DNA from 2 places in the Bariatricus sp. SGI.161 genome. Region 1 is predicted to be linked to the other one. Evidence: a T-box and tRNA genes for the amino acid it is inferred to sense, from the RefSeq annotation. Region 1 holds a T-box; the other holds one or more tRNA genes.
The links. The T-box of region 1 lies ahead of leuS (leucine--tRNA ligase). A T-box ahead of a tRNA ligase gene usually reads a tRNA of that ligase, here a tRNA-Leu.

Region 2: it has a tRNA-Leu gene. The T-box ahead of leuS (leucine--tRNA ligase) is inferred to sense a tRNA for this amino acid. The anticodon was not compared.

Annotation. Positions count from the first base shown of each region.
Region 1 covers NZ_JBNPLX010000011.1:108,262-115,996, reverse strand. The annotation lists gene leuS (leucine--tRNA ligase) at 1-1,986, opposite strand, end outside; T-box leader at 2,253-2,502, opposite strand; gene ACQRBH_RS08640 (hypothetical protein) at 2,721-3,143, shown strand; gene ACQRBH_RS08635 (CapA family protein) at 3,203-4,357, shown strand; gene ACQRBH_RS08630 (TetR/AcrR family transcriptional regulator) at 4,442-5,020, shown strand; gene ilvB (biosynthetic-type acetolactate synthase large subunit) at 5,115-6,851, shown strand; gene ACQRBH_RS08620 (AEC family transporter) at 6,911-7,735, opposite strand, start outside.
Region 2 covers NZ_JBNPLX010000002.1:84,306-92,040, forward strand. The annotation lists gene ACQRBH_RS01795 (hypothetical protein) at 1-832, shown strand, start outside; gene ACQRBH_RS01800 (hypothetical protein) at 770-1,552, opposite strand; tRNA gene ACQRBH_RS01805 (tRNA-Leu) at 1,718-1,800, opposite strand; gene ACQRBH_RS01810 (DUF4317 domain-containing protein) at 1,877-2,998, opposite strand; gene ACQRBH_RS01815 (serine/threonine protein phosphatase) at 3,065-3,937, opposite strand; gene sdaAB (L-serine ammonia-lyase, iron-sulfur-dependent subunit beta) at 4,078-4,752, shown strand; gene sdaAA (L-serine ammonia-lyase, iron-sulfur-dependent, subunit alpha) at 4,776-5,645, shown strand; gene ACQRBH_RS01830 (LacI family DNA-binding transcriptional regulator) at 5,737-6,783, opposite strand; gene ACQRBH_RS01835 (ABC transporter substrate-binding protein) at 7,061-7,735, shown strand, end outside.

The DNA of each region.
Region 1 (7,735 bases):
GTGGCGTTCCTTAATCATCTCTTTGGTAGCTTTTACATCTGCTTCTTTACTGTCCATTACCAGATTCCACAGACGTTTTAAGAAACGGTTTACACCGTCAATTCCACGGTCATCCCACTCTGCATCTAACTCCGGTGGTCCTACGAACAGCTCGTACATTCTCAGAGAATCACATCCGTAATCTCTCACAAGATCATCCGGAGATACCACATTTCCTTTTGATTTGCTCATCTTAATACCATTCTTACCAGTGATCATACCCTGATTGAACAGTTTCTGGAATGGCTCATCAAAATCAATCACACCGATATCGTATAAGAACTTGGTATAGAAACGAGAATACAATAAGTGTAATACCGCATGTTCTACACCGCCGATATACATATCTACCGGAAGCATCTCATCTGCTTTTTCTCTGGATACCAGTTCTTTATCATTATGATTATCAACATAACGTAAGAAATACCAGGAAGATCCAGCCCACTGAGGCATGGTGTTGGTCTCACGTTTTGCAGGCTTGCCACACTGAGGACAGGTGCAATTCACCCACTCATCAATACCTGCAAGTGGTGACTCACCGGTTCCTGTCGGCTCATAGGATTCTACATCTGGCAGACGAAGTGGCAATTCTTCTTCCGGCACTGGTACACAGCCACAATCTGGACAATGTACGATCGGAATTGGCTCACCCCAGTAACGCTGACGAGAGAATACCCAGTCACGCAGCTTATAATTTACAGTTGCACGTCCAATACCGCGCTCCTCAATGATATGTGGTGCTTCTTTCTTCAGCACTGCAGATTCCATACCATTCCACTCACCGGAATTGATCATTGTTCCGTTCGCTTCGGTATAAGCTTCTGTCATATTTTCAATTTCTTTTCCATCTTTCGCAATAACCTGAATAATCGGAATGCCAAATTTCGTTGCGAATTCAAAGTCACGGTCATCGTGTGCAGGTACACACATGATTGCACCGGTACCATAATCGGCCAGTACATAATCAGACAGCCAGATTGGTGTCTTCTCACCGTTTAACGGATTGATTGCATAACTACCTGTGAATACACCCGTCTTCTCTTTATCCTGCATACGATCTACATTAGACTTCATAGATGCATCGTAGATGTATTTCTCAACAGCCTCTCTGGTCTCATCCGTAGCCAGGCTCTTAGCCAGTTCATGCTCTGGAGCAAGAACCATAAAGGTTGCACCATACAAGGTATCTGGTCTTGTTGTATATACCGTAATCTTTTCTTCTCTTCCTTCAACAGGGAAGTCTACTTCTGCACCGTAAGACTTGCCGATCCAGTCAGCCTGCATCTTCTTAACCTTCTCCGGCCAGTCAAGCTTATCCAGATCGTTTAACAGTCTGTCTGCATATTTAGTAATACGGAGCATCCACTGACGAAGATTCTTCTTCGTAACCTCAGTTCCACAGCGCTCACATTTTCCATTTACTACTTCCTCATTGGCAAGACCGGTCTTACAAGACGGGCACCAGTTGATTGGAAATTCCTTCTCATAAGCAAGCCCTTCTTTAAACATCTTTACAAAGATCCACTGCGTCCATTTATAAAAGTCAGGATCTGTTGTATTTACTTCACGATCCCAGTCATACAGTGCTGCAATCTCATTGATCTGACGCTTGATATTCTTAATATTCTCAGCGGTAGAAATTGCCGGATGTACTCCCATCTTAATGGCATAGTTCTCAGCAGGCAGTCCGAACGCGTCCCATCCCATCGGATGAATGATATAGTAACCCTGCTGCAATTTATATCTGCTCCATACATCAGAGATTACATATCCTCTCCAATGTCCAACATGAAGCCCATTTCCTGACGGATATGGGAACATATCCAGACAGTAATACTTCTCACGTTTTGTTCCATCTGCATTTTCTTTGACGTTAACAGGATCTTTTTCCCATCTTTCACGCCACTTTTTCTCAATTGCCTTATGATTATAAGGTACGTTTGACATCTTTCCATTCCTCCTATATTGATTACTTGGTGAGGTTCTTCACGAACCTAGTAAGCAATATACAACCTGCTGGCTTAGCGAGGTCCTTTCGAGCTTAGCAGCATGGTTGTCTCCTTACTTACTTGGTGAGGTTCTTCACGAACCTAGTAAGCAATATACAACCTGCTGGCTTAGCGAGGTCCTTTCGAGCTTAGCAGCATGGTTGTCTCCTTACTTACTTGGTGAGGTTCTTCACAAACCTGACAATAAAAAAGCCTTCACATCTCTCAAGAGACGAAAAGGCTTAGCTTCCGTGGTACCACTCTTCTTCATATGGAAGTAAAACTCCATATGCACTCATTCTTTTCTGTAACGGGAAATCCCGCTCCTGCCTATACTATTATGACTGCTTCGAACCGCCATATCATTCAACAGAAGAACTCCGAGGCGAGTTGGGAGATTACGCTTACTGTCTCGCACCATCCGACAGCTCTCTGTAAACGATAGGCTCTTAATACTCCTCATCAACGTTTCTATAATATATTAACTATTTGCCTAATTATTATATGAAGAATGTTAAAATAAGTCAAGCCCTTGTTTTACTTTCTATTATACAACAAACAAAACATTGTGCATCTTTCCATGAAAATGTATAATTTTAAGGTTGTTCCCTCTACATCTTTAGTGTATAATAGACATAAGTAAATCGTACTGAGGTGTTCAGTATAATATGATACATAAAGGAGAGATTTCCCATGGTAAATTTATTAACAGGTCCGAAAGGCAGCGGAAAAACACAACAAATGATTGAACAGGCTAACGCAAAAGCAAAAGAATGTAACGGCAATGTAGTATTTATCAAGAAAACTCACAGAGATACAGCAAGTGTTGCATTTGATATCCGTACAATTTGTATGGATGATTTTCCGACAATTACCAATACAGATGAATACATTGGATTTTTATATGGCATGTATAGTTCTAACCACGATATCGAATGTATATTTATTGATGGTATTCTAAAACATGCTGATATTTCTTTAGACAGCATGCCTGATTTTATTGAAAGACTGAAAAAGATTTCAAAGGAATGTGGCATCGAATTCTATGTAAGTATTAGTGCTGATAAATCTGATTTATCAGGAATTAATGCCGAAGGATGCACATTTTTGAACTAATATAACGATTTCAAAAGGAGAGGGCAGTCCAACCGGACTGCCCTTTATGGTACAAAAAGATGAGTGGTATCAAAGATGCAAAAAAGAAAAGAGCCAGACGCCAGAAGATGAAAAGACTTCGCATAATGTTGTGCATTCTTCTTTTTCTCTTTCTATGTATTCTACTGTTTTTGACAGTGCGTTCTTTTCATTCTGAAGAAAAAGAAGAAAAGGCAGAAACACCGCCACCTTCTGACAATATTGATACATCTAAAGTAGATGTACAGGAACTGGTTATTAACAGTACAAAACCTTCCGACTCTGAAGCACCGGTTTCTATTACCGTAAGTTCTATGGGTGACTGCACACTGGGAACGGATGTCAACTTCGCACAATCAACCAGCCTTCCCGCATATTACGATACCTATGGTCCCGATTATTTCTTCCAAAATGTACGATCCATACTGGAAGCCGATGATCTGTCAATTGTAAATATGGAAGGTACCCTTACCACTTCCGATCAACGCGCAGACAAGACTTATGCGTTTAAAGGCTCCCAGGATTACGTCAGAATTCTTACCGGCAGCTCTATAGAAGCCGCTAATCTGGCTAATAACCACAGTATGGATTATGGAGATCAAAGTTATACTGATACAATCAGTGCTTTAGATGATGCAGGCGTCGCAAGCTTTGGTTTTGATCACGTTAAAATCCTGGATATCAAAGGAATCAAAGTAGGTGTTACCGGTATCTACGAACTTGCAGAACATCTGGAAAAGAAACAGCAGGTAAAAGAGAATATAGCTGCATTAAAAGAAGCAGGCGCACAATTAATCATAATTAATTTCCACTGGGGAATGGAACGAGAATATCAGCCAAACGATACACAGAAGCAATTAGCACATCTGGCAATCGACGAAGGTGCCGATCTGGTAATCGGTCATCACCCTCATGTATTACAGGGTATCGAAAAGTATAAAGACAAATATATTGCTTACAGCCTGGGAAATTTCTGTTTCGGAGGGAACTCCAATCCAACAGACAAAGATACCATGATCTTTCAGCAGACATTTACCATTACAGAAAATGGGGTTGAAAAAGACGACAACATCAATATCATTCCATGTTCGCTTTCTTCCGCCAGCAGCTACAATGATTATCGTCCTACACCGCTAGACGAAGACGAAAAGCAACGAGTACTGAACAAAATCAAAGAATATAGTTCGAATCTGTGATGAACAAACTGACCAATAATCCATTCTTGAATTTCAACAACAAAAGTGTTAAGATGAAAGTACGCACTTGCATGGAGGTATGCTATGGATGAGACAAGTCAGAAAATCATTGACGCCACGATGTCTTTAATACGGGACAAGGGATATGTAGCTACAACTACCAAGGATATCGCAAAAACTGCAGGTGTCAATGAATGCACTCTGTTCCGTAAATTTAAAAGCAAAAAAGATATCGTTTTACATGGCGTGGCCCAGGAGAAATGGCGCGGAAATATTACTCCAGAGATCTTCCAGAATGTCACATGGGACTTGCAGCATGATCTGGAAATGTTCATGAATGCATATATGGAGAGGATGACACCCGATTTTGTGAATCTTTCCATTGGATTACGGGCACCACAGCTTTATGATGATACAGCCTCATTAATTATGAAAGTTCCACAGGCGTTCTTATCTTCTCTCGTAGATTATTTTAAAAAAATGGAAGAAAAAGGGAAATTACCACATCTGGATTTTGAATGCCTGGCGCTCACTATCTTTTCATCCACTTTTGGATATACTTTTTTACGCGCATCCTTTGATGATAAGTTGACGTCTATAGAGAAAAAAGCCTTTATTAAACAAAGCGTCGAAGTGTTTTGCCGGGGAATTCCGCAAATATAATGAATCAGGTACTATCGGATATTTATTTATCTGGCAGTACCTTAAATATTAATCTTTATGCAAGCAAGCACATGCATACAAAGGAGGTTGAAGCATGAAAATATCTGGTGCAAAATTATTTGTTAAAGCTTTAAAGGAAGAAAAGGTCGACGTACTGTTTGCCTATCCCGGAGGGCAGGCCATTGATCTGTTTCATGCCCTTTATGGCGAAACAGATATCAAAGTCATCCTGCCGCGGCATGAACAGGGATTAGTTCATGCCGCTGATGGTTATGCCCGTTCTACCGGAAAAGTTGGTGTCTGTCTTGTAACAAGCGGACCAGGTGCCGCCAATCTGGTAACCGGCATTGCGACTGCCAATTATGACAGTGTTCCAATGGTATGTTTTACAGGACAGGTGCCGACAAAACTAATCGGTAATGACTCTTTTCAGGAAGTAAATATTGTTGATATTACCAAAAGCATCAGCAAATACGCAGTTACTGTTAAAAGGAGAGAAAATCTGGCTGAAATTATAAAAAAAGCATTCTATATCGCCAAGACCGGGAAACCAGGAGTCGTGGTAGTTGACATTCCAAAAGATATTCAACAGGAATTGGGAAGCGATGATTACCCTTGCACAGTAGATACTCAGGACTGCAAGCCCAAAAACACCATTCCTTCCCTTCAGATTATCAAAGCCTTAGACATACTAGATCACTCCAAAAGGCCTGTTTTCTTAATCGGTGGTGGTGTAAATATAGCTCATGCAGGTACAGAAATGACAAAACTAATCCAACTGACCGGCATCCCTGCTGTCACGACCATCATGGGAAAAGGTGCCATACCATCCGACCATGAACTATACATTGGAAATATAGGCATTCACGGCAGTTATGCTGCAAATTCTGCAATCAGTCAGTGCGATGTACTATTTTCTATCGGGGCAAGATTTAACGACCGCATTACAGGAAAAACAGACGAATTCGCGCCAAATGCAAAAATCATCCGCGTTGACATAGATCCAATCTGCATTTCCAGAAATATTGAAGCAGATCTTTCTATCGTTGCTGACGCAAAAGATGTAATCTGCTCATTACTTGAGAAAGCCGGCCCTTTAAATATCAGAAGTTGGACAGAACAAATCAACACATGGAAAAAAGCACACCCTATCCATATATCCGGCGACGGTATGACACCTGAGTCGATTATCGGTCAGATCAACCAGATATTCAAAAATGCTATCATCGCAACAGATGTCGGACAACATCAATTATGGACGACTCAGTTTCTTGATCTCAATGAGCACAAACAACTTCTGACTTCTGGCGGTCTCGGAACTATGGGGTATGGTTTCCCGGCAGCACTTGGAGCCAAAATTGGAAACCCTGAAAAAGATGTGATCGTAATATCCGGGGATGGAAGTATACAGATGAATATTCAGGAATTAGCTACTGCTGTTGTAAATGAACTGCCGATTATTATCTGTATCTTCAACAACAGCTATCTGGGAAATGTAAGGCAATGGCAGGAGATGTTCTACCAAAAACACTATTCGCAGACCTGCCTTCGCCGCCGCAAAAGCTGTGCCGCTATCTGTAATACACCAACCCAAAACTGTCCGGAATATACTCCTGATTTTATACGTCTGGCAGAAAGCTATGGTGCAAAAGGAATCCGTGTCACAGAAGAATCGGAAATAGCAGATGCACTCACCGAAGCAAAGCAAAACCAGAAAGCACCAACAATCATTGAATTTATCATTGAACAAGAATTGAATGTACTGCCGATCGTCCCGCCAGGCAGACCGTTACAGCATATGATTTTAGAAGGCTCGCAAAAGAATGCATAATAAAAAGTGGAGGATTTCATCTTTCCTCCACTTATCGTTCCGTCAATCAGTTCAGTTCTTTATATATAAAACAGGAATTCATACAATAACGTGATCAAAGGCATGGTAATGATACAGAAAATGACAGACATTACATTAATTACGCTGGCATATTGCGCATCTTTATTATATATCTGGGCAAGCTGAGTTACCATAGCTGCCGAAGGTGCCGCTGTAGCAAGTAATACAACCATAAAGATATATTCTGCATCATTATGTAAGCCCAGGTGACCCAGGAATGCAAAGGACACTGTTGCAATCAACGGAAATACAATCAACCGCAGCAGACAGATCAGATAAGGACGTTTTTGTCTGAACACCCACAGAAGATTCACATCTCCAATGACCATACCAATGACCAGCATGCTGGCGGTACTCACCATATCGCCAAACCCACTGACACTACTGCCTATTACAACTGGAAGCCTGATTCCAGTGGCAAAAAATACGAATCCAAGGAATATGGCAATCAGATTCGGATTCAACAGAATCTTCTTATAATCTCTCTGCTGTTCCTGATTCACAACGCTTACTCCATGTGTCCAGACCAAAACAGCCTGAACCATGATAAATGCAGATGTATAGAATACCCATTCACTTCCCAGTACCGCCGATACCAGCGGAATGATCAGATAACCTGAATTCGTATAGATAATAGAAGCCTTTTCAATACTGTTAATATTTAAAGGCTTCTCAATGAGCTTTGTCACAGCAATCATCACAACATGCACAATAACTGAAAGAACCGTTGCCAGAAGCAGCCCATATACTTTGTCCTTTGTTAATTCAATTTGAAAGGAATTAAAGATTGCACATGGTGAACAGATATATACAACGATATTAGA
Region 2 (7,735 bases), on a different contig from region 1:
GGTTCTTCGTATGCTGGTAATATTGATGATGGTGCTTCAGATATTTAATAAGAATTATGAAAATGTATTCTTGTGTATTCTGACATTATTACTGCTTTTTGTCCCAAGCTTTATACAGATTAATCTGAAAATAGAACTGCCTACTGCATTGGAAATTACGATATTAATCTTTATATTTGCAGCAGAAATCCTTGGAGAGATCCAGGCTTATTATATCAGGTTTCCGTTCTGGGATACCGCGCTGCATACGATCAACGGATTCCTGGCAGCGGCAATTGGGTTCGCACTGGTAGATATCCTGAACCGAAGTAAAAAATTCTCAATACAATTATCGCCAGTGTTCGTGGCAATTGTAGCATTCTGCTTTTCCATGACGATCGGCGTGTTGTGGGAATTCTTTGAATGTAGTATGGATCTTTTCTTTGGATTGGACATGCAGAAAGATACGATTGTACATAGTATTCACTCTGTGATGTTGGATCCGGCGGGAGCAAACACCCCAGTTGAAATTGACAATATCACGGATGTGGTAGTCAATGGACAGAGTCTGGGTCTTGGCGGTTATCTGGATATCGGACTTCTGGATACTATGAAAGATCTGTTCGTTAACTTTATTGGCGCAGTTGTATTTTCCACGATTGGTTATTTTTATGTGAAGAATCGTGGAAAGGGCAGATTCGCGAAACGCTTCATCCCCCGGCTCAAGTCTCAGGATGCTGATTTCCTGAAGCAGGTAGAGACGGAAGACGAAGAGTATGAAAAAAATCGCTTATCGGATCAGGAATTTCCGAATCAGACAGCTGATAATGCCAGCGGCGCAAAGCGGAAGTAATGTTGTGTGTAAAGTACCATATACCGCAAGTGCGCCTTGCACTCCCTGGAGTGGATCCGGAGATGTCGGAACGAATCCGTGAAATAAGTAAGCCAGGTAAGAACCTGCGAAGATCAATACAAAAGAGAACAGGCCTCGTCCTGTATCCTGACAGCGGCCCTTGCGGCCGCTTTTTTTACTGCCAAATAACACCATCAGAAAAGTGATAACCTCAAAAAGCAGTAAGAATAACGCAATCCCCGCATAAGCGCCTAAGATATAATTTTTGTCTGTAATAGCATGGAAAATATCTCCGTAGGCACTGTAATTATTCCAGAAATTTACAGTCAGTGTATATGTGATTATCGCGATTAAAATTAAAGTTGCTCCGCGAAGCAAAAGATTAACGGCTTTATAGATTATTTTTCCACCGATTTTAACAGCTTTTCCTGCAGGGGAGAGCAGATTCGGTACTCTGCGGCGCATTTTGCGCTTCTTCTTATCTTCTTCAGAAGAGTTTTCCTCCTCATCTTCATATTCATCATAATCATAATTTTCTTCCAGATAGTCAATGTCATCATCGTCATCTAATTCTGAGAGATTCGACAGAACATCCCTGTAATCGTCATCTTCATCTTCAAAAAAGTTTAGGTCGGGGAAATCTTCCTGATATATGACTTCGAAATCATCATCAAAAAAATCCTCGGTATCTTTCCTTACTGTGTTGCCATTTATACTCATATACTCAAACCCTCCTTAAACGATTTCTTATTGTAGTATGTTTAGTCAAAAGTCTCAAGGGATATCACAAAAAGTTCACGAAGACATAAGGTTTTCTTTAGAATTGTAGAAAAGAAAAAAACCGAAAACAGTGAAGTTTTCGGTTTTTTTTATAAAAATAATAGATGCGGAGAAAGGGACTTGAACCCTCACAGGATTGCTCCCACTAGAACCTGAATCTAGCGCGTCTGCCATTCCGCCATCTCCGCTAACAAAAAATATTCTATCACATAAAACATCATTTGGCAAATACTTTTTGTGTTTTTTTGAAAAAAATTGGCAGAACTATTTTCGGACTTCAATTCCGTTGACTTCCAGGTGGTCATCGATTGCAATGACCAGGCACATCCGGCCATCAATCTCGCGGGTCTCTACCAGGTCGGAGCGCTCTGGATTGACTTTTACGATCACGTCGGGTGTCTCAATCTGGAAGGTCTTGACACTGGCGATGTTGGATGCGAGTAAGGTGTTCTTGTCACCGACCATCTCCTGGAATTCTTCGTCGAAGGATTCCAGCTTTTCTTCTGGAACACCGCTTCTGGTGAGCAGATTCTTAACATCTGGTTTGGACAGTTCCAGAGGATCTGGGTTTTCTTTGCTTTCTTCCAGCATCTCGTTGAGATTGTCGTGGATGTTGCGGACGACTTCATAATCGCATTCATCACCCAGTGTATCACTGATGATAGTCTGGAAGGTGGTCTTCTGATCGCCGGCGGTCAGAGGAATGGTGCTCCCCAGTACATTGCTGATCAGTTCTGGCTGGAGATCTTCTGGTTTCTTGGTATAATACAGGATATTATGTACATCACTGGCGCGGTCCTGGAAGGCCGGGAACAGGAAGCCCTTGACTGGGGCTTCTACGATCCAGTCACGGATGCGGTCTTCGATATTATTGGTCAATGCGTTGTAGGTAAGACCTGCTTTTGTGAGATTGACCGGACAGATGCTGCACAGAATATGTTCGTAGACTGTATCAGAGGCATCGAACATCTCGGAACCATCGGTGGATTTGCCGGGAACATCGTAGACTGCATGAATCAGAATGATGTAATAATTCTCAGCGTAGATATAATTTTCAATAATCTTATCATAGAATTCTTCTACCAGAAGGTCGTCTTCCAGCTTACTGTCGCGCAGCTTAAGAAGGAATTCCTGTGTACCTCCGCCCAGCTCCTGCTCCAGTGGGAATTCCATATTAATGAGATTTTTCCCAAGGGTTCCGGACAAGGTGTGTTTAAAAATATCAAAGTATTTGAAAGCTTCTTCTTCTGGAAGGGATAAGAATGCTTTTTTTAGTTCGACTTTTTTCTCTTTCTCATGGTCCACATAACAGCCGCAGATTCGCGTGATTGCGCAGTTTTCCGGGGTGAATTGCTTGCGGATTTCCAGTACTTCTTTCTTATTCATAAGTTACACTCTCCCTTATATTCAGACTGTACCCAATCTTAGCATATTCGAGGAAAATTTACAAGATTATGAGAGAAGGGAAAAAGGTCCTGCCAGGACTTCGCGAGCTACATAGAGGGAGAAGTCTGGTCTTGTGGCAAGTGTCCATTTTATAAGGGATATCTGCATGCCTTCTATTTCAATACAGGTGATACAGCGTGGGTGGACACAGCTTCCGGTATTGTAGTAGGAACTGTCTTTCTGAAGCATTGGACGGTGAGTATGTCCGGTGATAAGGATACAGTTTCTTCGGAGCGCCCAGTCAGATAATGTATGCTCGATACGTTCTTTTTTTGTGTTGTTCTGGGCAACACTGGTAGGATCCAGGAAACCGACTTGTTCCAGTGGCTGCCAGACATACCGGACAAGGAAACGGGAGATGGGCCAGAGCACACTATTGAAGAAGTCTGCCTGATGACCGTGAGTCAGATAAAGATCTTTTCCGCCCTGAGTATGCTTTAGGATAAGGCCGGAATAGAACGTAATGCCTGGAAATAATTCTTCTTCCTGACAGGTGCTGCATGGGTAAGAGGAACAATGGCAGGAAGTAAAATGTGATGAGTTTTTTACGATATCATGGTTTCCATACAGTAGGAAAAGGCGGCCTGCGCAGTAGAAGCGAGACAACATCCAGAAGACATGATTGTGGATCGACTTTATGACGTCAAAGGAGCGATTTTCCCAGAGCTCATCGCCATCGCCCAGTTCAATATAAGTAAAACCATGGTCATAATAATATTGAAGTGCAGCAAGGCAGAGATTCTGATTCTTAAGAAAATTATCGTTATTAGTTCCACATCCCCGGTGGCAGTCACTGAACAGGACATAACGGGAGCATGTGGTCAGGGGTAAGGAGAGAGCGTGCAGAAATGCACGGTCTAATCGATGATAAGCACTCATATTATGAGCCCCTTTCATGCAAAAATAATCATTTTTTTATTGTATGCCCAAGAAGAGAAATTGGTCGTTGTAAACCATAGAAATCCCAAGTATAATAAAAGTAGATATATGTCAAAATAAGAAAAAGAGAGGGAAAAGAAATGGGAAGTATATTTGACATTTTGGGACCGGTAATGGTAGGTCCGTCCAGTTCTCACACAGCAGGAGCAGCGAGGATTGGCCTGATTGCCAGACAGCTTTTTGGAAGACAGCCCAAGAAGGCTACCGTATATCTGCATGGTTCGTTTGCCGCTACGGGGAAAGGGCATGGAACGGATCGGGCACTGATTGCAGGCTTGTTGGGAATGAAGCCTGACGATATGAGAATTCCGAATAGCTTTGAGATCGCAAGAGAAGAAGGCATGGAATTTACCATCGAGAACAAGGATATTAAAGAAGCACATCCGAATACTGCTCAGATTATTATGGAAGCAGAAGGTGTGAATACCATGAAGATTCAGGCATATTCTATCGGTGGCGGAAGAATTCGTGTATGTAAGCTGGATGGAATCGATGTGAACTTCAGTGGAGAGAGTAATACGCTGATCATTCGCAATGTGGACGAGCCGGGACGAATTAAGGAAGTTGCATCGGCATTAAGCAATGCAGAGATTAATATCGCAACGATGCAGGTGTTCCGTGATAAGCGTGGTGGTTTTGCTGTTATGGTAGTTGAGACGGATCAGGTTGTACCAAAAGAGGCAATCGATGATCTGGAGAGCAAGCAGGGAATTATCCGTGTGAAGTTCCTGAATGCAAATGGAGAGACGGAATAGGGAAAGAAAGGATTAGAAAGCGTATGTCATATCAATCTATGGAAGAGGCGCGCGTTAGATGCGAAAAGGAAGGAATTGAATTCTGGAAAGCGGTTCAGTTAGAAGATGCAGAAGAAAGAGGCGTTACGGAAGAAGATTCCTGGAAACAAATGAAACACATGTGGCAGGCAATGCTGGATGGGCTGGATGCCTATGAACCGGATGAATTGTCCAGAAGCCGCATGGTTGGAAGAGAAGGTGGGCTTATGGATGCCTACCGTGAAAAAGGGGATACCCTGTGTGGCGATTACATGGCAAAGGTAATGTCCAATGCTTTGAAGATGGGTTGCAATAATGCATGTATGAAGCGAATCGTTGCAGCACCGACTGCAGGAGCCTGTGGTGTACTTCCGGCTGTTCTTGTTACTTATTATCGGGAATATGATGTTCCGGAAGAGAAGATGATCGAAGCTATGTATGTGGCAGCGGGTGTGGGACAGATTATTGCAAATCGAGCATATCTGGCAGGCGCTTCCGGAGGATGTCAGGCTGAGATTGGCTCTGGCTCGGGAATGGCCGCAGCGGCTATCTGTTATGTAAAAGGCGGCAACACAGAGCAACAGGGACATGCCTGTGCAATGGCGCTGAAGAACCTGATGGGTCTGGTATGTGATCCGGTAGGCGGCCTGGTAGAGGTTCCATGTGTGAAGAGAAATGTCGGCGGTGCGGTCAATGCCATGGCAGCAGCAGACATGGCTCTGGCAGGTATCGAGAGCCAGATTCCGGTGGATCAGGTCATTGACGCTATGAAAGAAGTAGGAGATAAGATGGATGTAAGTCTCCGCGAAACTGGAGTCGGCGGAGTCGCAGGAAGTCCGAAGGCAGCAGAAGTTGTGGAACGACTGAATATGTAAAGCCTGAGGAAATATACTGGGAAGAGAATATTTGACAGAAATTAGAGAAATGCTCATGGACCTTTTGGGAACATGAGCATTTCTCGTCGTATTATTTGAATGAAGAGAAGCCTTCCGTAGTTTCTCTTCGGCACAGGATCGGAGTGATTACTTTATGGACTGGTTCGCCAATCGGTGCCGGTTTTCTTTTCTTTCTTTCTTTGATCTGCCCGTCTAATAGTTTCACTGCTTCAAAGGCGATCTTATCGATCTGCTGACCGACTGTACTGATTGGAATAATCGCCTCCCGGGAGATCGGAGAATTATCGAAGCCGACAAGGAGATAATCTTCCGGCAGAGTTCCGTATCTGCGAAAAAGAAGATTCAGAAAACCATTGGCGTGCGTATCATTGGAGATAAATACTCCTTTTTTCTTCCCGGCGTAGTCGCGCTCCAGTTCATCGATGATTTCCATGAGATATTGTTGGTCTTGTTCATATTGGTTGCCAAGATCTCTGATATAGATGCGGTGTTCCAGTCCTTTCTGTTCACAGATGTCAAGAAATCCCTGAATTCGCCGGTAAGCAGGGATCGACTCTGGAGTTGGAGAATTGACATGGATCAGGACATCACAATCATGCTTAGCCAGCAGACTGGTAGCCTGAATAGCCCCCATGTAGTTGTCCGTGTTAATACTGCTGATATATTGATTCTCACGCTCAATGGATACGAGTGGAATCTGTAAGTCGGCCAGTTCCTTAGAAGGAATGGTGTGGCTTAGGACAATTAGGCCCTCAATTTTGTAGGCGAGAAGCTCTTGGATATATTTTCGCTCGGCTTCTTCCGATTCGTTTCCAACAAAAACCAGAAACTTATAACCAAATGTTTCATAAGTAGACAGAATCTGATTGAGCATCTCTGAATAGTAGTTGAGATATAGGTTGGGAATAATGATACCAATGAACTCAGTATTCCCGTTTGCAAGAATCTTGGCTACTTTATTTTCCTTGTAATTTAATTTAACAAGCGCATCTGAGATAATCTGTTGATTTTCCAGAGTCAGAGAATCTGGATTGTTGAAATATCTGGAGATGGTCGTCTTGGAAAAATGTGTGTATTTTGCAATGTCATCAAATGTTACATTCTTTTTTGGTGCCATAAAACCGCTTCCTGTCCTTTGAAAATCTAATAATATCAGTATAGCAAAATCGAAAAAAAAGAGCAATGAGTAAGCGGTAAAGTAACCGGTTATGTGAAGAGTGTACAATGAAAGAAGACAGGAATCGTAGATATTTAACAAAAATTTTAGAAAGATAATTTTCACCATTGACGAGTCTATGGTGTGGTGTTATTATGAAACTACAAAGTAACCGGTTACTTTACCGGTTACACATATAAAGAAATTAAGAAATATAAGAATTCTAGGAGGAATAGTCATGAGAAAGAATCTTATTACAAGAGTCATTGCATTCGGGCTAGTGACAGCGTTGATGACAACAACACTGACCGGATGCAGATTCGGATTCGCCAGTGATCCGGATGACCCGAATGAGGTGGAGGAAGAAGAACCGATTGATATGTCGGTGGATACGTTTACGTATGATGCTTCTTTGGAAGGAACGGAGATTACGCTGTTGAATACGAAAGCCGAGATTCAGGAAGCATTAGAGAAGATGGGAGAGGTCTTCGAAGAAAAGTCTGGTGTGCATGTAGAAGTAATGCCGGTTACGGATGGAGATTCTCCGTACACGAAGGTGGTAAGCATGTATAATGCAGGAAGTGCTCCGACACTGGCAATTCTGGACACCACAGATGTAATTGCACTGGCGGAAGAGAAGGCGGCAGATCTGACGAACGAGCCGTGGGTCGCTGAAGCTGAAGATTATGTGACAAGAGTCAATGATAAGATCTATAGTTTTCCGTTGTGTATTGAGGGACGTGGATTGATCTACAACAAAGCAGTCATAGAAGATGCACTGGGTGAGGAATTCGATCCAGATTCTATTACAACGCTGGACGAATTTGAGGAGTTGTTGGATAGACTGGTCAAGGGTGGAATTGAAAAGCCAGTATCTCTTGCAAAGGAAGACTGGTCGCTGGGTGCTCACCAC